Regions from separate parts of the Deinococcus metalli genome, predicted to be linked through region 2. Evidence: riboswitches for the same ligand, from Rfam matches in the RefSeq annotation. Region 2 holds a riboswitch; each other region holds the start of a gene.
What was found. Region 2 has a riboswitch for cyclic di-GMP ahead of HNQ07_RS08800 (Ig-like domain-containing protein). Riboswitches for the same ligand answer to the same signal wherever they lie in the genome.

Region 1 (4,648 bases), on a different contig from region 2:
CAGGCCGGCCGCCACAAGCCGCGTCTGCCAGTCGGTGATCGCTTTGGTCAGCAGAACCGGGTCAATCGCTCCGGCGGCGACGCGTGTGTTGCCCCCGTCCACCCCGGCCGTGCTGATCGAGAAGTCCCAACGTGCGGTGGCGTTGCTCGCGTTCGGTCGTCCCCATCCCACGGTGTTGCCCGACGCCACCACGCTCGAGGCCACGTGCGCCGGATCGCTGGCGTAGTCACGCAGGTAGATTCCTGCGTCAGGGTCGGCGTCCAGGATGGTGCCGTCGTTGAGCTTGCCGGTCCCCAGCACGGTGTTGTTCCGCACGCTCATGTTGTTGCCGCCCGAGACCGCCACGCCATAGTTGCTGGTTTCCAGCACCACGTTGTTCGAGGCTTCCTGGTACTGGCCTCCGCCGTCGCCCAGCATGATGCCTCCACCCGAGTACGAACCGCTGGCCGGCGTCCCAAACGCCCCATTCAGGAGGTTGTCGTGCACCCGGATCGGCGACGTGGCCGTGCCGCTGGAGTTATACAGGTTGATGGTGTCCTCGACGTGCGACTGCATCGCGGTGTTGTCCACACGGTTCCACGCGATTTCGGCGCCCGAGACGTTTTTCACGGCGTTGAACTGCACGAACTGAATCCGGTAGAACTTGCCGTCCTGCCAGCCGCCGTTGCCGTTGCTGTACCGGCCCTCGATGTTGCGGGCGGTGTTGTAGCGGACCAGGATCGGCTGCGCCGCCGCCGAACCGTTCCACGCATTGAGGTAGATGCCGCTGGTCTTCTCGATGGTGTTGCGCTCCACGATCATGGTGGCGAAGCCCTCGGCCGCCAGGAATCGTCCGGCCGTCTTCGTGGCGTCGTTCGGGTTCAGGCCCTCGCCGCGGCAACCGCGCACCGTCAGATTCGCACTGCTCCAGGGGGCCGAGATCAGCACGCCCATGCCGCGCACCAAGCAGTTCTCGATGATCACGGGCTCCGCAGTCTTGACCGTCACGGCAGGCACAGCCGGGTTCAGGCTCTCCCACGCTCCGGTGTACGTCCCGCCTTTCGTGATGGTGATGGGCGCCGCGTAGGTGAGGGTGGTCGGAGCCGGCGTGGGAGCGGGAGCCGGTGCAGGAGCAGGTGCTGGCGCAGGGGCGGGAGCCGGCGCAGGAGCAGGGGCGGGAGCCGGCGCAGGAGCAGGTGCAACCGCGACAGCCGGCGCGGGAGCCACCACCAGGTAGCAGGCCTTGGCAACGGTATACGCCGGATCACCACCGAAGGTCGTGTTCGAGCAGGTGCCGGCGTCCGTGATGCTCTTGTAGATCCAGCGGGTGTCCACGCCGTAGCGGACGGTCTGCGTGCCACTCACCGTAAACGCCTGGCCCTCGCTGGCCAGCTTGACGTACGTGGTGCCGGCCGCGTCGTCGGCGCCAGTCACGGTGGCCACGGAAGCGGCGCACGAGCGCAGGATGGGCGTGGCCCAGTCCCCGTGATCGTAGGTGTTGCCGTTGCCGGCGTCCGTGACCACGAGGTCCAGGGTCTTCCGGCCGGTGATGTTCACGGTGATGCTCTTGGTGGCGCTGGTCCCGGTCATGGTGCCGGAGTCGTACAGTTTCGTGCCGTCCCCGAAGACCTGGAACACGACTGAACCCTTGTTGCTGACTTCATCATCCACGCCGATGTCGGCGGTCAGGGCAGTGCAGTTGCCGTCGAGCGTGAAGCTGAGTTTGGAGCTCGCGTGCACACCGTAGCCTGCCGCGTACGTCTTGCCGTTCAGCGTCAGGCTCCGGCCGTCACCGGCCTTGTTTTCGCCGTTGCTCTTGTTGACCTCAGCCGGGCCGTACCCGTTGGTCGCGGCCGTCCAGATCGAACCGGACAGGGCATTGTCACCGGTCTTGACCGTGAGGGCCTGCTCACCCAGCGAGGTGTCCGTCGTGGCGTCGTCCGCGCTGGGAATGCCCAGGTCAGCCGAGGTGGTCGCCGGCGCGTCGGCTTCGGTCGGCACTTCCGGCGCCGTGCTGGAGCACGCGGCCAGCGAGAGGGCGAGGGTAAAGGCCAGTAACGTGGCGGACAGGGGTGCGCGGGATGAGCGGATAGCGTTCATGAAGTACCTTCCTTCGGTAGCCCGGCGGACTCGACTTATGAGTTCCGTGGCTTTGCGTCCCCCCCTCACGGAGGGTTTGCCGTTTCGATGCAGGTCGCGTTGAGCTGATCTCGCTGCGGTTACTGACGGGGTTCATGATGCGGATCGCGGCACGACAGTTTCATCACATTAAGAGCCGTCTGAAGATGACTTCATGAAACATCCATTTGTTGAGACGGCTATGGACGTGGCGCTGAAAACCGTGTGTGGTACAGCAGTCTCTGCCTGACAAGGCGGGATCTCCTCGATGAAGCTGCGACCGGTGACACGTCAGAACTGTGTAAGACGCCAGAACCCACCCAGATTGGTGCATAGCCGAAAGATGCCGGCCAGGTCGTCATAGGCAGGCAGAAGCGGCCCCAAACACGCCCTGACCTCAAGATTGTCAGAAACCGGATTAAGACGGGTCTGCACGCCTGCCGTCCGCTGTCATGACAGTCCGCTGAAAACGGGACGTTCGAGCCCGTGTGTCTCCCGTGCAGAACGTGGACTGGTCGTACCATCCATCGCCAGCTCAATGCCCGCCGCCGAAGCCGGCGGGGGCAGAGCCAGCCCTCCGCGCAGAGCTAGCTGGACGGCTGGGCAGCGCGCCGACGGAGTTGCCGGAGGCTGGCGTACGCCATGTCCTTGAGTTCGCTCGGGGGGCCGAGCAGCACCACGCCTGCCAGGACCGCCGCTCCGAGGAGCAGTTCCAGGATGAACAGGACGGGCAGCGGCACGGCCATGGCACGCAGCGGGAACACTGCGGCGGCGGTGACCAGCGCGCCACCCATGAAGTACAGGGCGCCGACTCCGTAGGACTGGGCAATCTGACGGCCGCTCCCGCCGATGATGCCGCGGGCCACGACGGCAAACGCTGCGCTGCGGCATACGCTGGCCGCCACCAGCACCATCGCCAGGTGTTCGACATGGCCGCCCAGACGGTAGGTGATCCACAGGGCCGCGCCCAGGCCGACCATATACACGCTCTGGATGACGATTTTTACGTTCAGCCGCGCCGTGGCTTCCGCAAGCACCGCGGAGAGGTTGGTCAGCACCGCGAAGGGAATGTAGAGCGCGAAGATCTGCATCAGCGGAATGGATTCGACGAATTTAGGCCCCAGCAAGACCTTCACGATCTCCGGCGCGTCGATCAGGATGCAGCCGGTCGCCGTGAAGATCAGGATGGACATCGCTCGCAGGCCGGTCAGGTACGAGCGGCGCAAGCGGTCGGTGTCGTCCTGTACGGCGCTGAAGGATGGAGCCATGACCCTCGACAGGCTGGTCGCAAAGTTTGTCGCGGGCATGGCGAGGGTGCTGAATGTCCGGCTGTACGCGCCCAGCTGCGCCGACGAGTAGAACTTCCCGATGATGAAGGTGTCGAGGTTGGCGCTGAGGAATTCCAGGAAGTTGACGGCCGTGGCCTTGACGCCGAAGCGGAACAGCCCGCGGTAGGCGTCCCAGCGAAATATTGGCTTCAGGGTATGCCGTGTGGCCGAGTACAGCAGCACCAGCTGAATCACGGCCTGGGCGATGGCGCTGATCACCAGGCTCATGGCGCCGTACCCCAGGTACGCTGCCCCCAGGCCGATGATGCCGTGCCCAATGGCATACGACGTCAGTTCGGCGATGACCTGGGGCCTGAAATTCAGTGCCCGCCGCAGCAGACTGCCCGAGATGATGATTCCGCTGCTCAGGATGTACACCAGGGCGTAGCCGCGGACGACCGGAACCAGATCGGGAATGGTGGGGAAGAACGTGCTGATGGCAGGGGCCAGCAGCCACGCCAGCGCCGTGGTGAAGATGCCCAGTCCCAGCGACGACGTGAAGCCCGCCCGGATGTCGTCCTCGGTGAGTTTCGCTTTCTGGACGATGGCCTGACCGACACCGAGGTCGGTGATGAACTGTCCGAAGCGCTGCAACAGGGCCGCGATGGCCCACACGCCGAACTGCTGCTTCGTGAGCAGCCGCGACAGGATGGCCGCGAAAAAGAGTTGCATGGCCAGTCCGGCGAACATGGAGAAATAGCTCCATTTCATGGCGTTGACCGTTCTGGCTTTGAGGCTACTCATGCGCGCCTCGATCATAGTTGACGCGGACTCCTCCGGACTGACCCGAGGGTGGCACCAACCGGGTGTACAGGTCGAGGTACGCCTGAGCCTGCGCTTCGAAGGTGTAGGTGGCGAGGACGTGCTGGCGAGACTGCGCTGCGAGCCGTTGCGGCGCCGGATGGTCGAGCACGTAGGCGAGTCCTGCCGCGAGGTCCGCGATGTCCAGCGGCACGGCCTGATATCCGTGCTCCAGATGCGTGACGATCTCGGCGGTGCCGGTGCCCCGCAGACACACGACCGGGGTGCCACAGGCCATGGACTCCATGGCGACCTTCCCGAAGGCTTCCTCCAGAGACGGCATGGCCGTGACGGTCGAGGCGGCGTACAGCAGCCCCATGGTCCGGTCGTCGTCGATGCGGCCCAGGAAGGTGGTGGGCAGCGGCATCTCCGGCGCCGGACCATAGATGGGACCGCCGACCAGCACGTCCAGCTGACCAGCG
Region 2 (4,648 bases):
GTCCTTGGGGGCCTGGGCGGCGGTGAGGGAGAGGAAGGCGTCCTCCAGGCTGGCGCGGCTGACCTCCAGTTCGGTAAACGGCGTGCCCTGCTGAACCAGTGCGGTGAGCAGCGCTTCGGGCATGCGGGTGCGCAGGTCGGCGTGTCCGTGGGCGTCCACGTCGGCCGTGTCCACGCCCGGCAGGCGGCGAAGCTCGGCCAGCACCAGATCCGACGTGAAGCGCACCCGCGCGCCGCCCGCCTGGGAGCGCAGCTGTTCCGGCGTACCGTCCGCCAGCACCGCGCCCGCGTTCATCACGACCACGCGGTCCGCGGCGCGCTCCGCTTCCTCCAGGTAATGCGTGGTGAGCAGGATGGTGCGGCCGGCGTCCTTCAGGTCCGTCACGGCCGCCCAGAAGGCCTGACGGCTCTGCGCGTCCATGCCGGTCGTCGGCTCGTCGATCAGCAGCACCTGCGGGTTGCCCACCACGGCCAGCGCGAAGGCCAGCCGCCGCTTCTGCCCGCCGGACAGCGCACCTGCGCGGCGCCCGGCCACGCTGCCCAGGTCCGCCAGTGCGAGCGCCTGCGCCGTGCCCAGCGGGGCCGGATAGAAGCGCGCGAACAGCTCCACCGCCTCGCGCACCGTCAGGGCGGGCGGCAGGGCGCTCTCCTGCGGCATCGAGCCGATGCGGCGGCGCACGTCGTCCTGCCGGGGGTTGCCGCCCAGCACGCGCACCTGCCCGGCCGTGGGCGCGCCCAGGCCCAGCATCAGCGAGATCGCGGTGGTCTTGCCGGCCCCGTTCGGCCCCAGCAGCGCCGTCAGTTCACCGGCGCGGATGTCCAGGGTCAGGCCGCGCAGCGCCGTGACCTTCCCGAAGGTCTTGTCCACGCCCGTCAGCTCGATCGCGTTCGTCATGCCCACAGGGTGCGCCGGTGACCGCTGCGGCTGTAGTGCTCGGTGTCAGGCGCGCGGGGTGACAGGTGTCATATCGGCCCGGTCGGCAGGGCGCCGGTGCGGCGCTGGGCTGGCCGGAGGTCGGGCACGCGGCCCCGCTCAGCGGGCGATGTCCACCCGGAAGTCCTCGCGGTACTCGGTGACGTTGTTGGCGCTGTCGTAGACCTGCACGGTCACGGTGTGCGCGCCGTTGTCCTGCGCGGTGAAGTACTTGGCGTACGAGTTGTACGCGGTGCCGTCCTTCACGAAGGCCTTGCCGTCGATGGTCAGCACGACCTCGGCCACGTTCACGTCGTCACGGGTGGAGAGCTGGAAGAACACGTTGCCCTCCTCGCGCAGCGTCTGGGGGAACATCATCATGCTCACCTTCGGCGCCTGCGTGTCGGCCCGGGCAGCCGCGCCCGGCACTGCCTGGGCACTGGGGGCCGGCGCGGGCGTCTGCATGCTGCCGCAGCTGGTGGCGAACACGGCGATCACGGCGATGACGGCGGAGATGACGGGTGCGTTCATGATGGACTCCAGGGAACACGGCCACGACCCCGGACAGGCGGATGGCCGCGCGGGTGGGTCGGTGGAAGGGCAGAGCACGCCACGCCGGTCGTCGGGGACGCCGGGGGTGCTGTACACAGCGGTGGGGCCGGGACGGAACGCCCGGACAGGCCTGCGATGACGCCGCCTTTGCGGTCGCGTCAGAGGCGCGGGATCACGGCAGGTGCTGGCTGGCCGCGGCCGTCAGGCGCGCGCAGGGGCACCGCAGTGGATCGGAGGGTGGGGGGACAGCCGGAGCGTGTCGATGCATCTGAGAACTCCTCGTGCAGCCGGAGCCGCAGAGTATGGAGCCAGGTCCTGTGCACAGGGCAGGGGACAGGGCGGTCGAAAAGCCGGTCGCACCACTAGCTCCACGCGTCCCAGGTGCCCGCATACAGGACGACGCTTCATCGCTTCTTCCCGCCTGATGTTCTTCAGCGAGGCTTTGATGTTGCCGTACGGCCTCTTACAGCCGTGGCACCGCCGGCTCCGGCCGCCCTTCATGACCGGACCCGGCCCTTCATGAACATCCGGTGGCCTCCGGACGGTCTGGGGGTCGAGGCAGGGTTTTCTGCACCTGGAGCGGGATTTCCGGGCAATGTGGGAGTGGCCGCCCGGTGCGCGAACGCTGGCGACCGGGCGGGCCGCATGAAGACCAGTCTTCGCGCAGATGCCGGCGACGTGTCAGACACATCGACATGGATGGTCGATCCCGCCGCGGCCTCAGTGGAACGGGCAGCCGACCCGGACCGGGGCATCCCACGGCGCGGGCACCCGCTCGAAGTTCGGCGTGTCCTCGCGGTCGTCATAGGCGCGGTGCCACACGGGCGTCGTGGCGGGCGACACGGGCGGAATCAGCCACGACCAGCGCCCGCGCACGCCGCGTCCGGCCCGGGCCTCGCGCGCCTCGAAGCGCGTGAACTGCCGCGTCACGGTGTGGTGATCGACCACCTTCACGCCCGCCGCCGCGAAGGACTCCAGCACCGCCACGTTCAGTTCCACCAGCGCCCGGTCGCGCCACAGCGTCCGCTCGCGGCGCGTGTCCAGGCCCAGGGCCGCCGCCACCCGCGGCAGCAGGTCGTAGCGGTCCGCGTCCGCGAGGTTGCGCGCGGCGATCTCCGTCTGCACGTACCAGCCGTTGAACGCACACGCCAGCCGTACGCCGCCCACGTTCAGGTCCATGTCGCTGATGACCGGCAGGGCGTGCCACTTCACGCCCAGCGCCCCGATCCCGGGGTAATCCGGGTGCGTGATGGGCACCTCGTGCACGGCGTCCGCGGGCAGCTCGAAAAGCTCGGTGCGCCGCCCCGACTGGATGGCGATGGGCAGCACGTCGAACGGCGTGCCCGCTCCACCGGCCCAGCCGAGCGAGCGCAGGAACGCGGTCAGGCGCAGGTTCACCGGATCGCCCGTGACCGTGCCGTCCGCGTTCGGGTACGCGGCGTAGCGGATGAGTTGCGGGTTCAGGACACGCACGCCCGGCGCGAACACGCTGATCCGCGGGCGGATCGCCCCGCCGGCGAACGCGCCGTGCAGGTGCTCGATCAGGTGCGCGGCCACCTCGGCGGGGTCGGTCACGCCGCGCAGGTCGTGCACGTCCAGCGCGGCCCACGGCAGGCGGCCCACGCAGCGCGTGGAGTTGCGCCACGCCACCCGCGCCGCGAAGGCCAGCTCCTCGGCCGTGGGCGTGAACCCCTGCGCGCGGACCGCCTCCAGCCGGGCGTCCAGCCCCGGCCGGCGCCGTTCCGCGTGGAACTGGGTCAGGAAGGCGGCCGCGTCCTGGTCCAGGGTGGCGGGGGTGGGCGCGGCGGTCATGGCGCCACCGTAGCGGGGGCGGCGCGGGGAAATGTCCCCGGAGGCAGCGCCGCGCCCTGGCCTGTGCCCCAACCCCTGCGCAGTGCCCTAGCCTCCGCGCCGGTCCCCGCATGCCGGACTCGCTACAGTGACCGCACCGGCCGCGCTCCGCCCCCGGGCAGGAGCCGGCGCACGGGAGGCTGAACGCATGAAGTACGTTTCCACGCGCGGCATCACGACCCTGGGCCGCTTCACCGACGTCCTGCTGATGGGCCTCGCCCCGGACGGCGGGCTGGCCATGCCGGAACGCGTTCCGACATTCAGCGCCCAGGAACTCGAGGGCCTGCGGCATCTGGAGTACCCGGACCTGGCGTACCGGATCATGCGCCCCTTCATCGACGACGTGCCGGACGCCGACCTGCGCCGCATCCTGCGCGACACGTACACCCCGGCCGTGTTCCACAGCAAGGACATCACCCCGCTGACTCCACTGGGATCTTCGGGGCTGTACCTGCTGGAACTGTCGAACGGGCCGTCGCTGGCGTTCAAGGACGTGGCGATGCAGTTCCTGGGGCACATGTTCGAGTACGTGCTGGAGGCTCGGGGCGAACACCTGAACATCCTGGGCGCGACCTCGGGAGACACGGGCTCGGCCGCCGAGTACGCCATGCTCGGCAAGGGGCGCGTGAACGTGTTCATGCTCTCGCCACACGGCCGCATGAGCGCGTTCCAGCAGGCGCAGATGTACTCGCTGGCGGAGCCGAACATCTTCAACATCGCCCTTCAGGGCGTGTTCGATGACTGCCAGGACCTCGTGAAGGCCGTGAACGCCGATCACGGCTTCAAGGCCCGCTTCGACATCGGCGCGGTGAACTCCATCAACTGGGCGCGGGTGCTGGCGCAGGCCGTGTACTACTTCAAGGCCTACTTCGCCCTGAACCTCCCCGCCGGTGCCGAGGCCGACTTCAGCGTGCCGTCGGGCAACTTCGGCAACGTCTTCGCCGGGTACCTCGCCCGGCGCATGGGCCTGCCCATCGGGCAGCTGATCGTCGCCAGCAACGAGAACGACGTGTTGCACGAATTCTTCTCGACCGGCGTGTACCACGTCCGCCCGGCCGAGCGGGTCGCGGCCACGTCCAGCCCCAGCATGGACATCGGCAAGGCCAGCAATTTCGAGCGCTACCTCTACGCCATCACCGGCAACGACGCCCCGCAGACGCACGGCTGGTGGGGCGAGGTCGGCCAGGGCCGCCCCGTGGACCTGCGCGGCACGCCCCACTGGGACGCCGTGAAGGCCAGTGGCCTGCGCGGAGGGCGCAGTACCCACGCCGACCGCCTGAACACCATCCGGCGCCTCGACCAGACGTACGGCCGCCTGATCGATCCGCACACC
Region 3 (4,648 bases), on a different contig from region 2:
CCGAGGGCAGCGGCGCTCCGGCTCCTCTGGTCGTTCCTCAGCTCTTGCTCCACTGCCCTCCGGAGGCGCCACCATGATTGACGTCCAGCAGCTCCGCAAGATCTACCGGGTCCGCAGCGGCGGCGTGCTGCGCGGACAGACGCGCGTGATGGAGGCCGTGAAGGACGTGAGCTTCACCGTGCAGGCCGGCGAGGTGGTCGGGTATCTCGGGCCGAACGGGGCGGGGAAGAGCACGACCATCAAGGTCCTGACCGGCCTGCTCGTCCCGGACGGCGGCGTGGTCACGGTGGGCGGGCTGGTGCCGTGGCGCGAGCGGCGCCGGCATGTGGCGCGGCTGGGCGCGGTGTTCGGGCAGCGCACCACCCTATGGTGGGATCTGCCGGTGCGCGACAGCCTGGACCTGCTGCGGCACGTGTACCGCGTGCCGGCAGGCCGCTTCCGCGAGAACCTCGCCCGCTTCACCGAGCTGCTGGAGCTGGAGCCGTTCCTGGGCACGCCGGCGCGCTCGCTGAGCCTGGGCCAGCGCATGCGCGCCGATCTGGCCGCCGCGCTGCTGCACGACCCCGCCCTGCTGTTCCTCGACGAGCCGACCGTGGGGCTGGACGTGGTGGCGCGCGAACGCATCCGGGCCTTCGTGGAGCACGTGAACCGCGAGCAGGGCGTGACCGTGCTGCTCACCACCCATGACCTGATGGACGTGCAGCGCCTGGCCCGGCGGGTCATGATCATCGACCACGGCACGCTGCTGTACGACGGCGCACTGGCCGCCCTCCAGCAGCGCTACGGCGGCGCGCGCGAACTGCTGGTCGACTTCGAGACCGCGCCCACGTGTCCCGACGTGCCCGGCCTGGACCTCGTGCACGCCGAGGGCGCCCGCGTGCGCTACGCCTTCAGCGGCCCCGCCGCCGGACCCATCGCCCGCGTGACTGCCCACGCACCGGTGCGCGACCTGACTGTGCAGGAACCGGACCTCGACACGACCATCCGCCGCATCTACGAGGAAGGGCTGCTGCGCGTCTGAGTCCAGACTCCGGATGGATCTCCCATCCGACCCCGACCTTCATTCAGCCTTAGCATTTTCGGTAGGTTAAGGCAGGTCGGCAGTCCGGGGCCGCCCCCTGCTCTTACAGTTTCGGCATGTCGCCGGACCCCGTCACCGTCATCCTGTGCGTGTACAACGGGGCCACCCACCTCGACGAGACGATCCGCAGCGTCCGCGCCCAGACGTACGCCGCGTGGCAGCTGCTGATCGTGGACGACGGCAGCACCGACGCCTCCGCCGACATCGCGCTGCAGCACGCCGCGCAGGATGACCGCATCCAGCTGGTCCGGCAGCAGAACGCGGGCGTGCGCGCCGCCCGGAACCTCGCGCTGCGCACCGCCCGCACCCGCTGGGTGGCCCTGATCGACCACGACGACCTGTATCTGCCCACCAAGCTCGAGACGCAGATGACGTATCTGGCGGCGCACCCGCACCTGGCCGCGCTGGGCACGCACGGGTACCGCATCGGGCAGCGCGGCCGGCGCCTGGGGTACTTCGACGTGGGACCGCGCGACGAGGCGCACAGCCGCGCCCTGGTGGCCGCGCACTCGATCATCTATCTGCTGGCCGCCAGCGTGGTGTTCGACCGGGAACTGGCGCTGCGGGTGGGGGGCTTTCCCGCCCTGCAGACCGCGGACGACATCGGCCTGTGGAGCCGCATGGCCGACCACGCGCCCGTCGTCGCGCTGCCCGAGCGGCTGGTCGCGTACCGGGTCCACGCCGGCAGCCTGAGCGGCCGCAAGCTCAGCTTGCAGCGGCTCGAGGCGGACTACATCCGGCACGGCAACGCCCAGCGCCACGCGGGGCAGCCGGAGCAGACCTTCGGGGCCTTCATGCAGGCGTGGGACGCGCAGCCGCCCGCCGTCCGGCGCGCGTTTGAACGCGAATCGGCCAGCCTGAGCGCGTACCGCACCGCCGGGGGCCTGCTCGCGGACCGGCACCCGGCCGGCCTGCTGTGGCTGGCCCGCAGCGTCCTGCTGAGTCCGCGCGCGCGGCTGGAGCGCGTGGTGCGCCAGCTTGGCCTGCGGGACCTGTGGCGCCGGCGCGCGGTCCCCTGACCGGGCCATGAAGCGGATAAGCTCGGCAGCGTATGTCGCTGCCTCCGCCCGTGACCGGACCCCTGCCGCCGGCCCACTTCGCCGGCGATCCGGTGCGCACGGCGCGCGGCCTGCTGGGCGCGACCCTCGTCCACGTCACGCCCGGCGGTGGGCGGATGGCCGGCCGCGTCGTGGAGACCGAGGCCTACGACTGCCCGCGCGACCCGGCGTGCACGGCCGGCCGTTTCCACGCGGCGCGCACGGCGGACATGGCGGTGTCGCCCGGCCAGTGGCTGTTCTGGACCGCGCACGGGCACCCGCTGCTGCAGGTCGCGTGCCGCCCGGCGGGCGTGCCGGCCAGCGTGCTGATCCGCGCCATCGAGCCGCTGGAGGGCGTGGCCCTGATGCTCGATCACCGTCCGGTCACGCGGGAACGCGACCTGACGAACGGCCCGGCGAAACTCGTGTATGCCCTGGGCCTGGACCCGGCGCGGGTGGCCGGCACGCCGGTGGACAGCGCCGCGCTGCACCTGCTGCCGCCTCCGTGCCCCCTGCCGGACGCCGAGGTGGCGGTCACGGCCCGCATCGGCATCCGCGAGGGCCGCACCCTGCCGTGGCGCTTTTTCGTGCGGAGCAGTCCGTGGGGGTCGCCCGCCGTGCCCAGCATGGACCTGCTGCCGGGCAGCGAATAACGCGCGCCGTCCGTACCCCTAGGGGCGCGGACGGCGGAGCAGGTCGGGCTTTACTTGAAGTTGCTGAGGGTGACGCTGGAATCGCCGATCTTGAAGCTCAGGTTGCAGCCAGCCATGCCGTTGTTGTCCGCGCTGATCTTGGCGCTCACGCTGGCGTCGTTGGTGCCGCCGGAGGTCAGGATCGTCAGGGCCTTGGACACGTTCGCGTCGCCCTTGCCGACCGACGCGACGTTGCCGGACAGCGCGTAGGTGCTCTGGCCCACGCCGCTGTCGGTGCGGGTCGCGGTGATGTTCACGGCGGGCGTGGCGGTCAGGGTGACGGCGCCGGCCTTGTTCGAGGAATCCCACACGGACACGCTGAGCGAGTCGACGCTGAGGCTGAACGAGTCGGGCATGACGCAGGTGCCGGACAGGACGACGGACTTCAGGCTGGCCTTGATCTCGGCGGCGTACGGCTTGATGCCCAGCGGAACCTTCGAGAGGTCGAAATCATCGAAGGAGCCGGCGGGCACGGTGGCGCTGGTGTCGTACTGCACCGACGTGCCGACGCGCTGGACCATCAGGGGGCTGGTCGCGGTCAGGGTCGCGCCGTCCAGGTGGGCGGGGTTGCTGATGTTGACCGGGGGAATCACGGCGCCGACGATGCTGCCGCAGCTCGCCAGCAGGGGAAGGCCGGCGGCAAGCACGGCCAGGGTCTTGATCTTCATGGAGGGCTCCTCGATCGGTCTCACCACTGGCTCGCTTCACCCCAGGTGACCGGGTAGGGGGCGAAGGTCACGGCCTCCGAGGGGAACAAAGGGGCGACGGACGTCACCGGCCAAAGGACGTGCTCTGGTTGACTCCAGTCTGGGCACGGCCCTCTGACAGGATTCTCACCTGCGCCCCGGCGCGGGTTCGCCCGAGCGGCCCCGTAGAGTATGATGCCCATCATCTCATCAGGGCCGAGTGCCCGGAAGGACTCTCCATGCAGGACGTCAGCACGCCGGCCCCGCCCACCCGCCACCGCACGTACTCCTGGGGCGATCCGCTCACCGGCGCCCACGCCGCGCGCGGCATGAGCGGCCTGGAGTATCTGCGCGCCATGTCGCGCGGCGAGTACCCGGCCCCGCCCATTGCGCACAGCCTCGACTTCAGCCTGGCCCACGAAGACGACATCGAGCCCGGCCGGGTCACGTTCCGCATGACCCCGCAGGAATTCCACTACAACCCCATCGGCAGCGTGCACGGCGGCGTTTTCGCCACGCTGCTCGACTCCGCGCTGGGCTGCGCGGTCCACACCCAGCTGCCGGCCGGGGTGGGTTACACCACCCTGGAACTCAGCGTGCGCTACCTGCGCCCCCTGCTGGCCGGCATGGGCGAGGTGCGCGCCATCGGTGAGGTCGTGAGCGTGTCGCGTCAGGTCGCCACCGCGCAGGCCCGGCTGCTCGACGCCCGCGACCGCCTGTGCGCGACTGCCACCACCACCTGCCTGATCCTGCGCCCGGAGGCCCAGCCATGACCACGTCCCCCATATTGTCGTCGGAGAACACCCTGCTGAATCACCTGGGCATCGAGATCGTGGAGGCCAGCGGCACCCGCGTGGTCGCCACCATGCCGGTGGACGCGCGCACGCACCAGCCCATGGGCCTGCTGCACGGCGGGGCCAGCGTCGCCCTGGCCGAGAGCGTCGCCAGCCTCGGCGCGCACCTCAGCGTGGCCGCGCAGGGCCACACGGCGGTCGGTCTGGAGATCAACGCCAACCACCTGCGCGGCGTGCGCTCCGGCAGCGTGACCGCCACCGCCACGCCCATCCACCAGGGCCGCACCACCCAGGTCTGGAGCATCGAGATCGTGGACGACGCCGGCCGGCCCGTGTGCACGTCGCGCTGCACGCTGGC

Region 1: another riboswitch for cyclic di-GMP. It lies ahead of HNQ07_RS06815 (NPCBM/NEW2 domain-containing protein); the one in region 2 lies ahead of HNQ07_RS08800 (Ig-like domain-containing protein).
Region 3: another riboswitch for cyclic di-GMP. It lies ahead of HNQ07_RS01435 (hypothetical protein); the one in region 2 lies ahead of HNQ07_RS08800 (Ig-like domain-containing protein).

The regions. Positions count from the first base shown of each region.
Region 1 is NZ_JACHFK010000002.1:377,281-381,928, forward strand. Features, by position in the region: gene HNQ07_RS06815 (NPCBM/NEW2 domain-containing protein) at 1-2,079, opposite strand, end outside; cyclic di-GMP riboswitch class I at 2,092-2,170, opposite strand; gene HNQ07_RS06820 (lipopolysaccharide biosynthesis protein) at 2,685-4,169, opposite strand; gene HNQ07_RS06825 (glycosyltransferase) at 4,162-4,648, opposite strand, start outside.
Region 2 is NZ_JACHFK010000003.1:365,005-369,652, forward strand. Features, by position in the region: gene HNQ07_RS08795 (ABC transporter ATP-binding protein) at 1-894, opposite strand, end outside; gene HNQ07_RS08800 (Ig-like domain-containing protein) at 1,033-1,443, opposite strand; cyclic di-GMP riboswitch class II at 1,804-1,888, opposite strand; gene HNQ07_RS08805 (nitric oxide synthase oxygenase) at 2,185-3,276, opposite strand; gene thrC (threonine synthase) at 3,464-4,648, shown strand, end outside.
Region 3 is NZ_JACHFK010000001.1:279,044-283,691, forward strand. Features, by position in the region: gene HNQ07_RS01420 (ABC transporter ATP-binding protein) at 74-1,021, shown strand; gene HNQ07_RS01425 (glycosyltransferase family 2 protein) at 1,138-2,100, shown strand; gene HNQ07_RS01430 (DNA-3-methyladenine glycosylase) at 2,133-2,771, shown strand; gene HNQ07_RS01435 (hypothetical protein) at 2,822-3,478, opposite strand; cyclic di-GMP riboswitch class II at 3,482-3,565, opposite strand; gene HNQ07_RS01440 (PaaI family thioesterase) at 3,736-4,269, shown strand; gene HNQ07_RS01445 (hotdog fold thioesterase) at 4,266-4,648, shown strand, end outside.